One region of the Terrabacter sp. P2_E3 genome, then DNA from elsewhere that is predicted to be linked to it. Evidence: riboswitches for the same ligand, from Rfam matches in the RefSeq annotation. Region 1 holds a riboswitch; each other region holds the start of a gene.
The links. A riboswitch is a leader RNA that binds a small molecule or an ion and turns the genes downstream of it on or off. The one in region 1 is predicted to bind S-adenosylmethionine.

Region 1 (3,944 bases):
GACAAGGAAGGCCGTCTGATCCTGTCCAAGAAGCGTGCGCAGTACGAGCGCGCCTGGGGCACGATCGAGAAGGTCAAGGAGGAGGACGGCGTCGTCACCGGCACCGTCATCGAGGTCGTCAAGGGTGGTCTCATCCTCGACATCGGCCTCCGCGGCTTCCTGCCCGCCTCGCTCGTCGAGATGCGTCGTGTCCGCGACCTCCAGCCGTACGTCGGCAAGGAGATCGAGGCCAAGATCATCGAGCTCGACAAGAACCGCAACAACGTGGTCCTGTCGCGCCGTGCCTGGCTCGAGCAGACGCAGTCCGAGGTGCGCACGACGTTCCTCAAGGAGCTCCAGAAGGGCCAGGTCCGTTCGGGCGTCGTGTCCTCCATCGTCAACTTCGGTGCGTTCGTGGACCTCGGCGGCGTCGACGGTCTCGTCCACGTCTCGGAGCTGTCGTGGAAGCACATCGACCACCCGTCCGAGGTCGTCGAGGTCGGCACCGAGGTCACCGTCGAGGTGCTCGACGTCGACATGGACCGTGAGCGTGTCTCCCTGTCGCTGAAGGCGACGCAGGAGGACCCGTGGCAGCACTTCGCTCGCACGCACGCCATCGGCCAGGTCGTCCCCGGCAAGGTCACCAAGCTCGTCCCCTTCGGTGCGTTCGTGCGCGTCGAGGACGGCATCGAGGGCCTCGTCCACATCTCCGAGCTGGCCGAGCGCCACGTGGAGCTGCCGGAGCAGGTCGTCAACGTCGGCGACGAGATCTTCGTCAAGGTCATCGACATCGACCTCGAGCGTCGTCGCATCTCGCTGTCGCTCAAGCAGGCCAACGACCAGGCCGTCGCGGCGTCGGAGTTCGACCCGACCCTCTACGGCATGGCCGCCGAGTACGACGAGCAGGGCAACTACAAGTACCCCGAGGGCTTCGACCCGGAGACGAACGAGTGGCTCGAGGGCTTCGACGCCCAGCGCGAGAAGTGGGAGCGTCAGTACGCCGACGCCCACGCTCGCTGGGAGGCCCACAAGGCCCAGGTCGACGCCGCGACGAAGGCCGACGCCGAGGCTGCGGCCAACGCCGGCTCCGCGACGTCGTACTCGTCCGCGACCGGTGACGTCGCCGAGGCCGGCGACGCCGACCGCAGCGAGCGCGCCCCGCGCAACGCCCCGGCCCCGGTCGAGGGCACGCTGGCTTCGGACGAGGCGCTTGCTGCGCTTCGTGAGAAGCTGACGGGCAACTGACGCCAGTCACTGCTTGGAGCGACACGCTCTGAAAGAGCCCCGGACCCTGTGGGTCCGGGGCTCTTTCGTGTCCGCTGTCTCAGGATGCAAGAAGGCTTCAGGTTTATTTCCGACTGAATTACTAGGAATTGATTGGCCGAAGCATCGCGGTGATCACACGAATGATGTTGTGGCACATGGCAATTCGCTCGACAGGCGGTGCGGGGTAGAAGCCCCAAGCAGGGGAGAATGCGCCCATATCGGCGATTGACGGGGCGTCGGCGGGCTTCGTAGTGTCATCGACAGGTCAAGAGTTCCAGTGCCAAGCCCCGGCTCGCTGGACAGCAACCCTCCACCGCGGCGGGGTGCTCCGGGTGAGGACCAGGCCGTCGCCAGCAGGCGACGGCAAGCGCGGACTCGAAGTGGTCGGGTCCAGGACCGAGGAGCCGACATGGCGCGCACGACGAGCACCCACCTCGTGCTCCGCCGCCACGTCGACCTGCTCCGCGTGTCCAGCGCGCTCTGTCGTCCCTGACGACGTCCTGGCCGCCGAGACCTCGGCCGGCCGGTCGGCGCCCGGCCCAACGGTGACCCCGGGGGGCCCGGACGCCAGCACGCACCCACGCGGCCGCCGCCGCTCCCCGCCACCCGTTCGGTGACGGGTGCCCGAGCCATCCCTCCAGGAGCCTCACGTGCCATCCCTCTCCACGGTCCGGCGCTCAGCGCCGCCGACCACCACATCGTCATCGTCGTCCTCGCCGCCTTCGCCGGCCGAGCCCACGGCGGGAGCGTCGACGTCCGCCCTCTCGGCCGCCCCGGCGCGGGCAACCCACTCGGTCCCGCCGTCCGGAGGCGGGCCGGTCCTCACCGTCGTCCCGCGCCGCAACCCGTGGACGTGGGTCGGCGTCGCCGGCGTCGGCCTGCTCCTGGCGATGTTCGTCAACGGCCTCGTCACCAACCCCGGCTGGGACTGGGCGACCTTCGGTCGCTACTTCGCCACCGAGACCGTCATCCGGGCTCTCGGCACGACGATCCAGCTCACCGTCCTCGGGACCGTGGCCGGCTTCGCCCTGGGGCTCGTCCTCGCGGCCATGCGACTGTCGTCCAACGCGTTCCTGCGGACCGTCGCGTGGGCCTACATCTGGGCGTTCCGGTCGATCCCGCTCATCGTCCAGCTGCTCTTCTGGTTCAACATCGCCTACCTCTACCAGACGATCAGCGTCGGGCTGCCGTTCGGGCCGTCCTTCGGCAGCGTCGAGACCAACGACCTCTTCGGGGCCCTCGGCGCCGCGGTGCTCGGGCTCGCCCTGCACCAGGCGGCCTACGCGGCCGAGATCATCCGCGGCGGCATCCTCTCCGTCGACGAGGGGCAACGCGAGGCGGCCTCGGCGCTCGGCATCCCGCGGCGCCGCCAGTTCGCGAGGATCGTCCTGCCGCAGGCGATGCGCTCGATCCTGCCCAACGCCGCCAACGAGGTGATCAGCCTCTTCAAGGGCACCTCGATCGTCTCCGTGCTCGCGATCCCGGAGCTCTTCTACCAGGTGCAGGTGATCTACGGCCGCAACTCCCGGGTCGTGCCGCTGCTCCTCGTGGCGACGGTCTGGTACATCATCCTCACGACGCTCCTGTCGATCGGGCAGTACTACGTCGAGCGGCACTTCGCCCGAGGCAGCGCCCGGTCGCTGCCGCCCACACCGCTCCAGCGGCTCCGGGCCCGGTGGGCCGGCATCGCGACCCAGGCAGCGCGTCGTCCCGAGGAGGTCGCCCGATGACCGCCGCCGTCGACCTCCGCGGCGTCACGAAGTCGTTCGGGGCCCACCGGGTGCTCGACGACGTCGACCTCGAGCTGGCGGAGGGCACCGTCACGGTCGTCCTCGGACCGTCGGGGTCGGGCAAGTCCACGCTGCTGCGCACCATCAACCACCTGGAGAAGATCGACCGGGGTCAGGTGCGCGTCAACGGGACGCTCATCGGCTACCGGCAGGTGGGTGACCGCCTCCACGAGCTGCCCGAGCGCGACATCCTGCGCCAGCGCAGCCGCATCGGCTTCGTCTTCCAGCAGTTCAACCTCTTCCCGCACCTCACCGTCCTCGAGAACGTCGTCGAGGCGCCGGTGTCGGCGCAGCGCCGCAAGCGCTCCGAGGTCGAGGTCGAGGCCAGGGCGCTGCTGGAGCGAGTCGGTCTGGCGGACAAGGCGGCTGCCTACCCACGTCAGCTCTCCGGTGGTCAGCAGCAGCGGGTCGCCATCGCCCGAGCCCTCGCGCTCCAGCCCGACGTCATCCTCTTCGACGAGCCGACGTCGGCTCTCGACCCGGAGCTCGTCGGCGAGGTCCTCGCCGTCATCAAGGAGCTCGCCCGCGACGGGGCCACTCTCGTCGTCGTCACGCACGAGGTCGGCTTCGCCCGCGAGGTCGCCGACACCGTCGTCTTCCTCGACGGCGGCCGCGTCGTCGAGCAGGGACCGCCCGAGCAGGTCATCGACCACCCTGCCCACGAACGCACGCGAGCCTTCCTCGACCGCGTCCTCTGACCGCACGCCACCACCCCACCCCCAACCCCTCCGGCCGTACCGGCCACCCATGACTCGCACCCCCCCGGGTGCCGAGAGGAGTCCTCATGCCCGCACGTCCCCACCCCGTCCACCGCCCGACGACGTATGCCGTCACGGTCGTCGCCGTCGCCGCCGCGGTCGCGCTCAGCGCCTGCTCCGGAGCCGCCGAGGCCAGCTCGGGCGCGGCGGC
Region 2 (3,944 bases), on a different contig from region 1:
GTCCCCGGCCGCGGCGCCCGCCACGTCGACCCAGTGGAGTATGCCGTCCGGCACGGCATACGGGGTGTCCATGAGGTTCTGCCCGTGGATCGTCGCGATGCCGGTCGTGAGGGTGAGGGGGGTCAGCCACGTCGAGGTGTCGGAGAAGCCGACGCACCACGTCGGCTCGGCAGCGGCGACCGCATCGAGATCGAGCAGGTCGAGCAGGTCGATGCCCGTCTCGCCGCCCCACGGCGGGACGACCGCCCGGATGCTCGCGTCGAGGAGCATCTCCATGAGCTCGGCCGCGCGGGCCTCGCGAGGCCCGCTCACGTGGCTCGGCGCGTGGTTGAGCTCACCCACGACGACGTCGAAGCCACGGTCGCGGAGGCACTGGACGGCATACGCGAACCGTCGCCAGAGCTCGTCGGAGACGCCGGAGCTCGGCGAGGTCACGCCGATCCGGTCGCCGGGGCGCAGTGGGGCGGGGTAGCGGATCGGCATGGCTGCCATCGTGCCAGCCATGCCGATCCGCTTCAGCCCGGTTTCGGGCGGGTCGGTCGGTGGCGTCAGGCCTTGGCGGCCGTGAAGCCCTGCTCGAGGTCGGCGACGATGTCGTCGATGTGCTCGATGCCGACCGAGAGGCGCACGAGGCCCGGCGTCACGCCGGCAGCGAGGCGGTCCTCGTCGGGGCCCTGGGAGTGCGTCGTCGAGGCCGGGTGGATGACGAGCGAGCGGACGTCGCCGATGTTCGCGACGTGGCTGTGCAGGGTCAGCGCCTCGACGAACTTCTTGCCCGCCTCGAGGCCACCGGCGATCTCGAACGAGAGCACGGCGCCGGCGCCACGCGGCGTGTACTTCTCCGCGAGAGCGTGGAACGGGCTGTCCGGCAAGGACGCCCACACGACCTTCTCGACCTGGTCGTGACCCTGGAGAAAGGCAGCGACCTGGTGGGCGTTCTCGAGGTGGCGCTCGATGCGCAGCGACAGCGTCTCGATGCCCTGGGCGATGAGGAACGCGTTGAAGGGCGACGCGGCCGGGCCGAGGTCGCGCAGCAGCTGGACGCGGGCCTTGAGGATGAAGGCGAGGTTGGCGCCGAGCGGGCTGCCGACGCCGAGGTCGCGGGCGAAGACGAGCCCGTGGTAGCTCTCCTCGGGCGTGTTGTAGTTGGGGAACTTCTCCGGGTCGGCGCCGAAGTCGAAGTTGCCGGCGTCGACGATGACGCCGGCGATCGAGGTGCCGTGACCGCCGAGGTACTTCGTCGCCGAGTGAACGACGATGTCGGCGCCCCACTCGATCGGGCGGATGAGGTAGGGCGTCGCGAGGGTGTTGTCGACGACGAGCGGCACGCCGTGCTCGTGCGCGAGGGCCGCGACGGCCTCGATGTCGAGGATCTCGCTCTTGGGGTTGGCGATGGTCTCGCCGAAGAGGAGCTTGGTGTTGGGGCGGATCGCCGCGCGCCACGAGTCGATCGACGTCGGGTCCTCGACGAAGCCGACCTCGATGCCGAACTTCGGCAGCGTGTGCTTGAAGAGGTTGAACGTCCCGCCGTAGAGGCTGGGGGAGACGACGACGTGGTCGCCCGCCTCGGCGATGTTGAGCACGGCGAGCGTCTCGGCGGCCTGGCCCGAGGCCACGAGGAGGGCGCCGACGCCCCCCTCGAGTGCCGCGATCCGCTGCTCGACGACGTCGGTCGTCGGGTTCATCAGACGGGTGTAGATGTTGCCGAACTCCTTGAGCCCGAAGAGGTTCGCGGCGTGGTCGGTGTCGTTGAAGACGTAGCTCGTCGTCTGGTAGATCGGCAGCGCGCGGGCCCCCGTGGCACTGTCGGGGGCCTGGCCGGCGTGGATCTGCTTGGTCTCGAAGGACCAGTTGGGCTCGGTCATCGGTCGTCCTGCTCTTCCTGGGTCGTGTCGCTGACCGGGTCCCGTGTCACCGGGCCCCGTGCACCGACGGGTCGGTGCGGGAGAGAGGCTCTCCGCGCTTGCCCGAGCGCCGGGTGGCGTCGACGGGCCAGGTCTTCACCCGGGGCACCCCACCGCGGTTGGAGGGTTGCCGGCCAGCGAGCCGGGGCTTGTCGCTGGCGCTCATGACCTACCGGCGAGTGTACGTATGCGTGTCCGCCACGTGGGAGGGCGTGTCCTCATCGTGGACGGGCCCTTTCCGACGAGGGCCTCAGACCGGCGTAGGGCCGGGTCGAATCAGACGGGATGGCTTGCAGGGCAGAGCGGTTCGTTGTCCACAGGGGATCGTCCACCTCTTGAAAGTCGTTCGAACACCTGTTCTGCTTGATGCATCGAAGGATCACCGAGAGGAGGCTCACCGTGCCGTACACGCCGTCACCGGTGGAGTCCTCCGGTGTGCCGGGGGGTGGGTGCTGGACGACTCTGCGAGTGGCGTGGACGGGCGACCGTGGCCGGCTGTCCCGGTCGCTGGGACCGGTGCTGGAGCGCTGGCGCGCCGATGCCGCACTCGCCTCTGTTCCGGGTGCTGCGGTGGCCTGCGGAAAGGGGCGCACCGGTGATGCTGCCCGGGTGACGGCCGGTGAGCGCGCGGCTGCAGCGGTGGCGTTGGAGGGGTTGGCGCGGGCCGGGGAGCGGGTGCTGGCCGAGATCGAGGCGCTCGAGGTCGCCAAGGCGCGCCTCGAGGCCGACCTGCTCGCCGCGTACGGCGCGCTGGCCGGCATCGAGGCCCAACAGGTCGACGCCCTCCCGGRCGGGGCCGTCGCCCGGGTGTCCGCGCGGGTCTCGCCCGAGCGGGTCGTCACCGAGGAGATCGCCCTCGCGACCGGGGTCGGCGCCGGGGAGGTCGCCCGCCGGCTGGCGCTGGCCACCGAACCCCGCCGGCACCGGGTCGTCCTCGGTGCGCTGCGCGCCGGTCGGCTGTCGCTGCACCGGGCGCTGCAGGTCGTCTCCGACACCGCCCAGCTCCCGGACGCGGACGTCACGTCGGTCGCGCAGGCGGTGCTCGCCCCGTCCCGGGACGGGCAGCCAGTCCCGCAACGCACCTTCACCGCCCGCCTGCGACGGGCGGTCGCGTCGGTCGATGCCCGCGGCGCCCAGGAACGGCACGCGCACGCCAGGGCCCGGCGCGGGGTGTTCGGCCGGCTCACCGACGACGGGATGGGCTGGCTGACCGTGACCACCGACGCCGCGAGCGTCGCTGCCGTCATGGACCGCCTCGACACCACCGCCCGGGGGCTGCGCGGCGCGGGCGATGCCCGCAGCCTCGACCAGCTCCGCGCCGACCTCGCCACCGACGCCCTGCTGCACCGACCGGGCCACCCCGGGGCAGCACTCCCTGCCGCGCCCGGACCCGCCGTCGATGCGGCACTGGGCGCAGCATCCGGGAACGCCGTCGACCCGGCGCCCCGGGAGGCGTCCCGAACCGCGTCCGGAACCGCGTCCAGCACGGCATCCGGAGCCATGCCCGGGACCATCCCGGGTGAGGCGGCGGCGCTGGCGTGGATCGTCGTGCCGTTCGAGGTCGCCACCGGCGAGGCCGACACCGCCTGCGAGGTCCCCGGCCACGGCTGGGTCACCGCCACCCACGCCCGCGAGATCATCACCCGCCCCGGATCCGTCTGGGCCACCCTGCCCGTCGACCTGCCCACCGGCCGCGCCCTGTCCCGCCCGACCCGCAGCTACCGCCCGACGCGCGCCATGGTCGAGCACGTCCAGGCTGTCGACGGGGTCTGCCGCGGACCCGACTGCCACGTCCCGGCCACCCGCTGCGACCTCGACCACGAGACCCCCTGGCCCACCGGACCCACCCGCGTCGGCAACCTCCACGCCAAACACCGCCTCCACCACAACCTCAAGACCGACGGCATCTGGACCTCCACCCCGACCCCCGACGACGGCCTCACCTGGACCACCCTCACCGGCCGCACCTACACCACCCACCCCAAGAACTGGCGCGACGGCCTAGCCCCACCGGCAGGACGGGGCAGCCCCACCACGTCA
Region 3 (3,944 bases), on a different contig from region 1:
AGATCTCACTGTCCGGGCCGGCCGAGCTGCTGACCATCATCCCCTTCCACCTGGGCTTCCAGCCGGAGCGCAGTGTCGTCGTGGTGTGCTTCCACGGCAAGCGGCTCGGGCTCGTCGCGCGGCTCGATCTCGTCGACGAGACCCTGGCCGCCGAGGCCGCCGCCCAGACGGTGCCGACCCTGCTCCAGGGTTCCCCGTCGTCGGTGGCCCTCGTGGGTTTCGAGCAGGTGCGCGACGAGTCGCTGGCCCTGCTCGAGGCGCTCGCCACGGGCGTCGAGGACCACCGGGTCGTCGTCCGGGAGCGACTCGCGGTCCTCGAGGGGCGCTGGCGCTCGGTCGGGTGCGACTGCTGCCCCTCGGAGGGCTGGCTCCTCCCGGAGCAGGCGGACGTGCCGGCCGTCGCGAGCTACGTGGCGCTCGGGCACTCCGTCCTGGCGGACCGAGAGGGGTTGGCGAGGCTCGTCGAGCCGCTCGCCCCCACGGAGCCCCGGCACGACCTCGCTGCCGCCGCGATCGACGACTGGCAGCGCCGCTATGTGGCAGCCGGTGGCTCCCTCAGCAGGACGCCGGCCCGGGCGAGCCGGACGGACCGGAAGCCCGCCCGGGGTCGGCGCCGTCGACCCACAGGACGGGGGCGCCGACCCGGCGCGGCGCTCGGGGTCCTCGACGGCGGCGACCCGACGGCTCGCCAGTTCCTCGTCCACGACTCCCTCGTGGCCTGGGGAGGGGTGCTGCACGGCGAGATCGAGGGGTACGGCGTCGAGCACTGGCTCCCGTCCCTCGTAGGTCCGCTCCGTGACCCGCGCTTCCATGACGCCCTGGTGGCGTGGCTCTGCCCCGGGATGGCCTCGGCCGACTTCCTGTCCGACGACCTCGCAGCCCTCCTCGGGGTGCTGCTCGGTCCAGACCTCCGGCTCGCCCCGGCTGCGGGCGATCACGAGACGGCCGGCGTCCGGACACCCGACGGCGCCGAGCCCGGTCGCTCCCCGGGATCGGGTGCGGACCCGGGCGACCCCGACACCGCGGCGGGGTCGGGGACGCCCGTGCAGGAACGCCTCGAGGAGGGCGACTCCGACGCGCTCCGAGCGCTGTTGCAGCTGCTGGCTGCGGGGCCGCCGTCGTCGGACCGGCACGACGACGACACCGACGACGAGGACCCCGGCGACGACAACAACGACAGCGACGAGGACGACCACGAGGACGACCACGAGGACGACTACGAGGACGATGGCGAGCCGCCGCGCGACGTCTTCGAGGCACGACGGGTGCTGGACGAGCTGGACGCCATGGGGACCGTCGCGGCGCTCGAAGCGTCGGTTGACCGGGACGGACCGCGCTCGCTCGACCTTCGGGCCGGCCTCGCCGCAGCGCCCGACGCGGCTCCCGAGTCGTGGCTCGGTGACGGCACCGACCCGAGCGGCTGGGAGGAGTGGGACGAGGCTGCGACGCCACGACTCGTCCTGTCCCGCCTCGAGCAGGTCTGCCGACTCACGCCGGCGGATCATGCGGTTCCCGTCCTGTCCCTCTTCGCCTCGATGGCGTGGTGGTGCGGCGACGGTGCGCGGGCCGGGGTCGCGGTCGACCGTGCGCTCGAGCTGGAGCCCGAGGACGGGCTGGGGCGGCTGCTGCGGCACGCCCTCGACGTCGGCCTCCGGCCACGGGAGTGCGCCTGAGCGTCTCCGGCGGCGGCGCCGTCCGTCCATGTCGTGGAACGGCGCGCGGCCTCTCCGCGAGGCCTCGCGTATGGTTGGAGCAGGTCATGAGTACCAGCGACAAGCCCCGGCTCGCTGGTCGGCAACCCTCCTTCGCGGTGGGGTGCCCCGGGTGAAGACCAGGCCGCCCCGTCCCCGGGTGCGTGCAAGCGCGAGGACCGAGGAGTACCCCGATGACCGTCACCCACCGGACGCAGAGCACCCGTCGCCGTGCGCGGCCCGGGACCGCTGGCACCGGCCAGACCGGCGACTCGGCGACGAGGGACCGTGCGGCGACGAGCCACGTCGACCCGACGGCACCGGAGCCCCGCCGGCCCGACGGCGCCTGGCGTGACGGCGACCCGGTCGGGCGGCGGCAGTTCGCCCACGTCGGTGACATCGAGCTCGAGCGCGGGGGAGTGCTGCCCGACGTCCGCATCGCCTACGAGACGTGGGGCCGGCTCAACGAGGCCGGCGACAACGTCATCCTCGTCGAGCACGCACTGACCGGCGACAGCCACGTCCTCGGTGAGGCCGGCGACGGACACGCCTCGCCCGGCTGGTGGAACGCCCTCATCGGGCCCGGTGGACCGGTCGACCCCAAGCGGTGGTTCGTCATCGCGTCCAACGTCCTCGGCGGGTGCCAGGGCAGCACCGGCCCCGCGAGCCCCGCGCCCGACGGTCGACCCTGGGGCAGCCGTTTCCCCTACGTCACGGTCCGCGACCAGGTCGCCGTCGAGCGACGCCTCCTCGACGGGCTCGGCATCCGCCGCCTCGCGGCCGTCGTCGGCGGCTCGATGGGTGGGATGCGTGCGGTGGAGTGGGCCGTGACGCACCCCGACGACGTCGACCGCTGCATCGTGCTCGCGTCGACGGCGTACGCGACCGCCGACCAGATCGCCTGGTGCCAGCCGCAGCTGCTGGCGATCCGCAACGACCCAGACTATGCGGGTGGCGACTACTACGAGGGCCACGCGCGACCCGACACCGGCCTGGGCCTGGCTCGCCGCATCGCCCACATCACGTACCGCACGGAGACCGAGCTCGGCACCCGCTTCGGACGCGAGGCCCAGCTCGGTGAGGACCCGCTGCGCGCCGGAGACCGCGGCCGGTTCGCCGTCGAGTCCTACCTCGACCACCACGCGGGCAAGCTGGCCAGGCGCTTCGACGCCAACTCCTACGTCGTGCTGACCGAGGCGATGAACTCGCACGACGTCGGGCGCGACCGCGGGGGGCTCGAGGCCGCCCTCGAGCGTGTCCGCGCCGAGTGCACCATCGTCTCGGTCGACACCGACCGCCTCTACCCGCCCCGGCTCTCCGACGAGCTGCACGCCGCCCTGCCGGGGTCCCGACGCGCACACATCACCTCGGAGTTCGGGCACGACGGCTTCCTCATCGAGGAGGACCAGGTGGGTCGCATCGTACGGGACGCGCTCGAACGACTCCGCGACTGAACCCATCTGCGCGCCGGGGCGGTTCGCCGACAGGCGGTGCTGTCGCACGCTCGTCGTCCGCGTCGCCGACGCCGCGGTGAGACTTCGCGCGGGACGCGCCGGACGCCTCGTAATCGGGTACGGTGCGAGCACTGGTTGTTTCCGTCCCAAGGAGGTCCGGGAAAGTGGCCATCGTCGTTGGTTATGTCGCCACCAAGGAAGGTCGCGCGGCGCTCAAGCGAGCCGCCGAGGAGTGCGTCCTGCGTGGAGCGAAGCTCGTCGTCATCAGCTCCCACCGGGGCGGCAAGGACTTCGACGCGAACGAGGCCAGCCAGTTCGAGAGCGAGCTCGCCCGGGTGCAGACGCTGCTCGAGGAGAAGGGCCTGGAGCACGAGGTGCGCCAGCTCGTCCGGGGCAACGACCCCGCCGAGGACCTCATCTCCGTCGCCGAGGAGGAGAAGGCCGACTTCATCGTCATCGGCCTGCGTCGCCGCAGCCCGGTCGGCAAGCTGATCCTCGGGTCCAACGCGCAGCGCATCCTGCTCGACGCGAGCTGCCCGGTGCTCGCGGTCAAGGGCGACTGAGCCCTCTCCGGCACGTCGTCCGGCCCGGTTCGTGCGGGCCGGACGCCCGTTCGCGGCACGCGGGTTGGACGCGCGTTCGCTCGGAGGGCGTACGCCGTTTTATAATGTCCGAGTACCGGATCGCACGAGGCGCACCGAGAGCTCGAAACAGGGATCGACTCCGACAGGCCAAGCTCTTCCGGCACCAACCCCCATTCTCGTTCGTTGTGATGGTGCATGCCCGGATTCGGGTCGAC
Region 4 (3,944 bases), on a different contig from region 1:
GGCTCTCAATCGCGCCGACCACGCCGCGGTCTGGGCGAGCTACGCCCTGCCGGCGCGCTGACCCGACCCTGAGCGTTCGAGCGCACCGACCGCGCGCCCGCGCTCGGGCACGGACCCGCTCAGCGGCGTACGTCCGCGGTCACCAGGGTCGCTCGACCTCGACGTCGCGCGGGTCGGTGCCCTCGAGCGCCCATCCGGTCTCCGTGAGCGACCACTCCGCGTCGGTGCCCTGCTCGACGAGCCGCGCGACGGCGGCGAGGAGCCGCTCGACGCCCTCGAGCGTGCTGCCGAGGCCGATGCTGGCGCGGACCGCGGTGGCGGAACGCTCGCCCCACGGGTCCTCGAGGAGCTCGTCGACGAGCAGGTGGGCGCAGAACTTGCCGTCCCGCACGCCGATGCCGTGCTCGACGGAGAGGACCTGCGACACGAGCGAGGAGTCCCAGCCGTCGATGGTGAAGGCGACGACGCCGACCCGGTCGCTGTCGTCACCGAAGATCGACAGGACCTCGACGCCCGCGACGTCGTCGAGTCCGGCGCGGAGCCGCTCGAGGAGGCGGGTCTCGTGCTCCTCGATGGCGTCGCGGTGCCGGCTGATCGTCGAGCAGGCCGCGGCGAGGGCGATGGCTCCGATGACGTTGGGGCTGCCGCCCTCGTGGCGCGCCGGCCCGGTCGCCCACGTGGTGCCGTCCTCGGTCACCGAGCGCGTCGCGCCGCCACCGAGCAGGTAGGGGTTGCCGGCGTCGAGCCAGTCGGAGCGCCCGGCGAGGACGCCCGCGCCGTAGGGGGCGTACGTCTTGTGCCCCGAGAACGCGACGTAGTCGGCGTCCCACGCGGCGAGGTCGATGGTGCGGTGCGCCGAGAGCTGGGCCGCGTCGACGGCGATCCGGGCGCCGTGCTCGTGCGCCAGGGTGGCGAAGCGCTCGACCGGCCAGACCTCTCCCGTCACGTTCGAGGCGGCCGCGACGACGACGAGGCGGTGGCGCGACGGGTGGTCGGTCAGCGCCTCCTCGAGCAGGGCGTGCGCGTCCTCGACGGTCTGCGGGACGGGGAGGCGCACGGTGCGGAAGCGGCCCCAGGGCAGCAGGGTCGAGTGGTGCTCGGTGCCGAAGACGAAGACCGTCGTGCGGCTCGGCAGCGCCTTGCTCAGCAGGGCCCACGAGTCGGTCGTCGTCCGGGTGAAGATGACGGAGTCGCCCTCACGCGCGCCGACGAAGGCGGCGACCTCGGCGCGGGCCTGCTCGTACCACGCGCTCGTCAGCCGCGAGGCGAACCCGGCGCCGCGGTGCACGGAGGAATAGGTCTCGAGGGCGCGGTCGACGGCCGCCTGGACCGTCTCGAGCGCCGGCGTCGAGGCCGCGTGGTCGAGGTTGGCGTATGCCGTGTCGCCGTGGAGCGTGGGCACGCGCAGTCCCGCGCCGACGACGGTGGGCAGGGTGCGCGCCTCGGGCACGACGTGCAGGGCGCGGGTGCGCACGACGGGTGCGGGGGAGCCGCCACAGAGGGAGGCCGCTGGGTGCGTCGAGGGAAGGACCGACATGGGAGTGCTCCTGGGTCATGGGACCCACCCGGTGCAGGTCCGCGCTTGCCGACCTCGATCACACGTTCAGACCGAGGGTGGCCTGGTCGTCACCCGGAGCACCCCACCGCGGAGGAGGGTTGCTGGCCAGCGAGCCGGGGCTTGTCACTGGCACTCATGACCTGCGCACGACGATAAAGGGGTCGGTCACCGGCTGTCCACCGGTCGGTCCCCGGGTGTCGCGATCTGAGACGCCGACCCCGCCGGGGACCTCGCGGGACGGTGGCGGGCGCGCCCACGGCATACGGCAGCCGCGTCCGACTGGTCAGCCCTGTTGCGCGTGTGACGCGTGAGTTCAGCGGTGCGTTGACGTACGGTGCGAGCATGGCGTCACGTCCGTCCACCAGCCAGCGCTCGAGCTCCGCCGCGGCCACCCGCGCCAAGGGGTCCGCGGGCAGCGCCTCGTCACGCCCTCCCGCAGCCCGGGGCGGCCGGCCCGCGCAGCGCAAGCCCGCGGCCCGCAAGCCCGCCGCCAAGACCGCGTCCAAGACGCGGGGCGGAGGCCTCCCCTTCCCGTTCGGCGCGATGCGCAACACCTGGATGGGCGTCTCGCACATGGCCGGGGGAGCGGTGCGCCGCGTCGGGCACAGCGCCGCCGACCTCGAGCCGGAGCACCGCCGCGACGGCATCGGCTTCGCGCTCATCGCGCTCGCCGTGGTCGTCGCCGCGCGTGAGTGGTGGGGCGTCTCCGGCACCTTCGGCCAGGTGGTGCACGCCGTCTTCGCCGGCACCTTCGGCCGCGTCGCCTACGCCGTCCCGCTCGTGCTGCTCGCCCTCGGCCTGCGCATGCTTCGCGCTCCCCAGGACGACGCGGCGACCAACCGCGTCGTCGTCGGCACCATCGCCCTGACCTTCGCCGCGTGCGGTCTGTCGCACCTTGCCGACGGCATCCCCAACCCGCCCGACGGCGCCGACGGCATGCGTGCCGCCGGCGGCATCCTCGGCTTCCTCGCCTCGAGCCCGCTCGCGGCGGCCGTCTCGACCTACGGGGCGCTCGTCCTGCTCGTCCTGCTCGGGCTCTTCGGCCTGCTCGTCATCACGGCGACGCCGGTCAACATGATCCCGACCCGCCTGCGCCAGCTGCGCGCCCTCGTCATCGACCGCGACCACGTCGACGAGCAGCCCGACGAGGCGCTCGACGCCCCTGCCGCAGCGGTGAAGCGCGCGCGCCGCAAGGCCGTCGACCTCGCCGACCGCGACGGCGACGAGGCGTTCCGCCAGGCCGCGCAGAAGGCCCTCGAGGACGAGGCGACGACGCAGCTGCGACCGGGCGAGAAGCGCCCCACGCCTCCCGGGCTGCTGGCTCCCCGTCCCGGCGGCGAGAAGGGCGGCGAGAAGGTCATCGACGCCACCGACCCCAAGACCCTCGGGGCTCCCGACACGAGCAAGGTCGGCCCCAAGGCCGAGCTCATCCCGCCGCCCATGTCCGACCTGCCGGCTCGCGTCGAGCAGCTCAGCCTCGGCGGCGACATCACCTACCAGCTGCCCGACCACGCGATGCTGACGCCGGGGCCGCCGCACAAGACGCGCAGCGAGACCAACGACCGCGTCGTCGAGTCGCTGACCAACGTCTTCGACCAGTTCGACATCGACGCCGCCGTCACGGGGTTCACCCGCGGCCCGACGGTCACGCGCTACGAGGTCGAGCTCGGCTCGGGCACCAAGGTCGAGCGCGTCACCGCGCTCTCCAAGAACATCGCGTATGCCGTCGCCTCGGCCGACGTGCGCATCCTCAGCCCCATCCCGGGCAAGTCCGCCATCGGCATCGAGATCCCGAACCTCGACCGCGAGAACGTGTCCCTCGGCGACGTGCTGCGCAGCAACACGGCCCGCACCAACGAGCACCCGATGGTCATGGGTGTCGGCAAGGACGTCGAGGGCGCCTACGTCATCGCCAACCTCGCGAAGATGCCGCACCTGCTCGTCGCGGGCGCCACCGGATCGGGCAAGTCGAGCTTCGTCAACTCGATGATCACCTCGATCCTCATGCGCTCGACGCCCGAGGAGGTCCGGATGATCCTGGTCGACCCGAAGCGCGTCGAGCTGACGGCCTACGAAGGCATCCCGCACCTCATCACGCCGATCATCACCAACCCCAAGAAGGCCGCCGAGGCCCTCGCGTGGGTCGTCAAGGAGATGGACCAGCGCTACGACGACCTCGCGGCGTTCGGCTTCAAGCACGTCGACGACTTCAACAAGGCGGTCCGCGCCGGCAAGGTCAAGCCGCTGCCGGGCTCGGAGCGCCAGATCACGACCTACCCGTACCTCCTCGTCGTCGTCGACGAGCTCGCCGACCTCATGATGGTCGCCCCGCGCGACGTCGAGGAGTCGGTGGTGCGCATCACCCAGCTCGCCCGTGCCGCCGGCA

Region 2: it holds a riboswitch for S-adenosylmethionine, as region 1 does, so the genes downstream of both, AC1DW8_RS20095 (bifunctional o-acetylhomoserine/o-acetylserine sulfhydrylase) here and AC1DW8_RS01715 (putative leader peptide) in region 1, are expected to answer to the same signal.
Region 3: it holds a riboswitch for S-adenosylmethionine, as region 1 does, so the genes downstream of both, metX (homoserine O-acetyltransferase MetX) here and AC1DW8_RS01715 (putative leader peptide) in region 1, are expected to answer to the same signal.
Region 4: it holds a riboswitch for S-adenosylmethionine, as region 1 does, so the genes downstream of both, AC1DW8_RS12535 (aminotransferase class V-fold PLP-dependent enzyme) here and AC1DW8_RS01715 (putative leader peptide) in region 1, are expected to answer to the same signal.

The regions. Positions count from the first base shown of each region.
Region 1 covers NZ_JBFUEN010000001.1:360,273-364,216, reverse strand. Annotated here, with positions in the region: gene rpsA (30S ribosomal protein S1) at 1-1,224, shown strand, start outside; SAM riboswitch class IV at 1,509-1,621, shown strand; gene AC1DW8_RS01715 (putative leader peptide) at 1,655-1,738, shown strand; gene AC1DW8_RS01710 (amino acid ABC transporter permease) at 1,896-2,975, shown strand; gene AC1DW8_RS01705 (amino acid ABC transporter ATP-binding protein) at 2,972-3,733, shown strand; gene AC1DW8_RS01700 (ABC transporter substrate-binding protein) at 3,820-3,944, shown strand, end outside.
Region 2 covers NZ_JBFUEN010000019.1:24,483-28,426, reverse strand. Annotated here, with positions in the region: gene AC1DW8_RS20100 (LD-carboxypeptidase) at 1-504, opposite strand, end outside; gene AC1DW8_RS20095 (bifunctional o-acetylhomoserine/o-acetylserine sulfhydrylase) at 549-1,865, opposite strand; SAM riboswitch class IV at 1,955-2,074, opposite strand; gene AC1DW8_RS20090 (HNH endonuclease signature motif containing protein) at 2,514-3,944, shown strand, end outside.
Region 3 covers NZ_JBFUEN010000013.1:78,008-81,951, reverse strand. Annotated here, with positions in the region: gene AC1DW8_RS17455 (DUF4192 family protein) at 1-1,673, shown strand, start outside; SAM riboswitch class IV at 1,756-1,870, shown strand; gene metX (homoserine O-acetyltransferase MetX) at 1,886-3,145, shown strand; gene AC1DW8_RS17445 (universal stress protein) at 3,310-3,708, shown strand.
Region 4 covers NZ_JBFUEN010000009.1:24,324-28,267, forward strand. Annotated here, with positions in the region: gene AC1DW8_RS12530 (endonuclease/exonuclease/phosphatase family protein) at 1-61, shown strand, start outside; gene AC1DW8_RS12535 (aminotransferase class V-fold PLP-dependent enzyme) at 140-1,537, opposite strand; SAM riboswitch class IV at 1,574-1,699, opposite strand; gene AC1DW8_RS12540 (FtsK/SpoIIIE family DNA translocase) at 1,901-3,944, shown strand, end outside.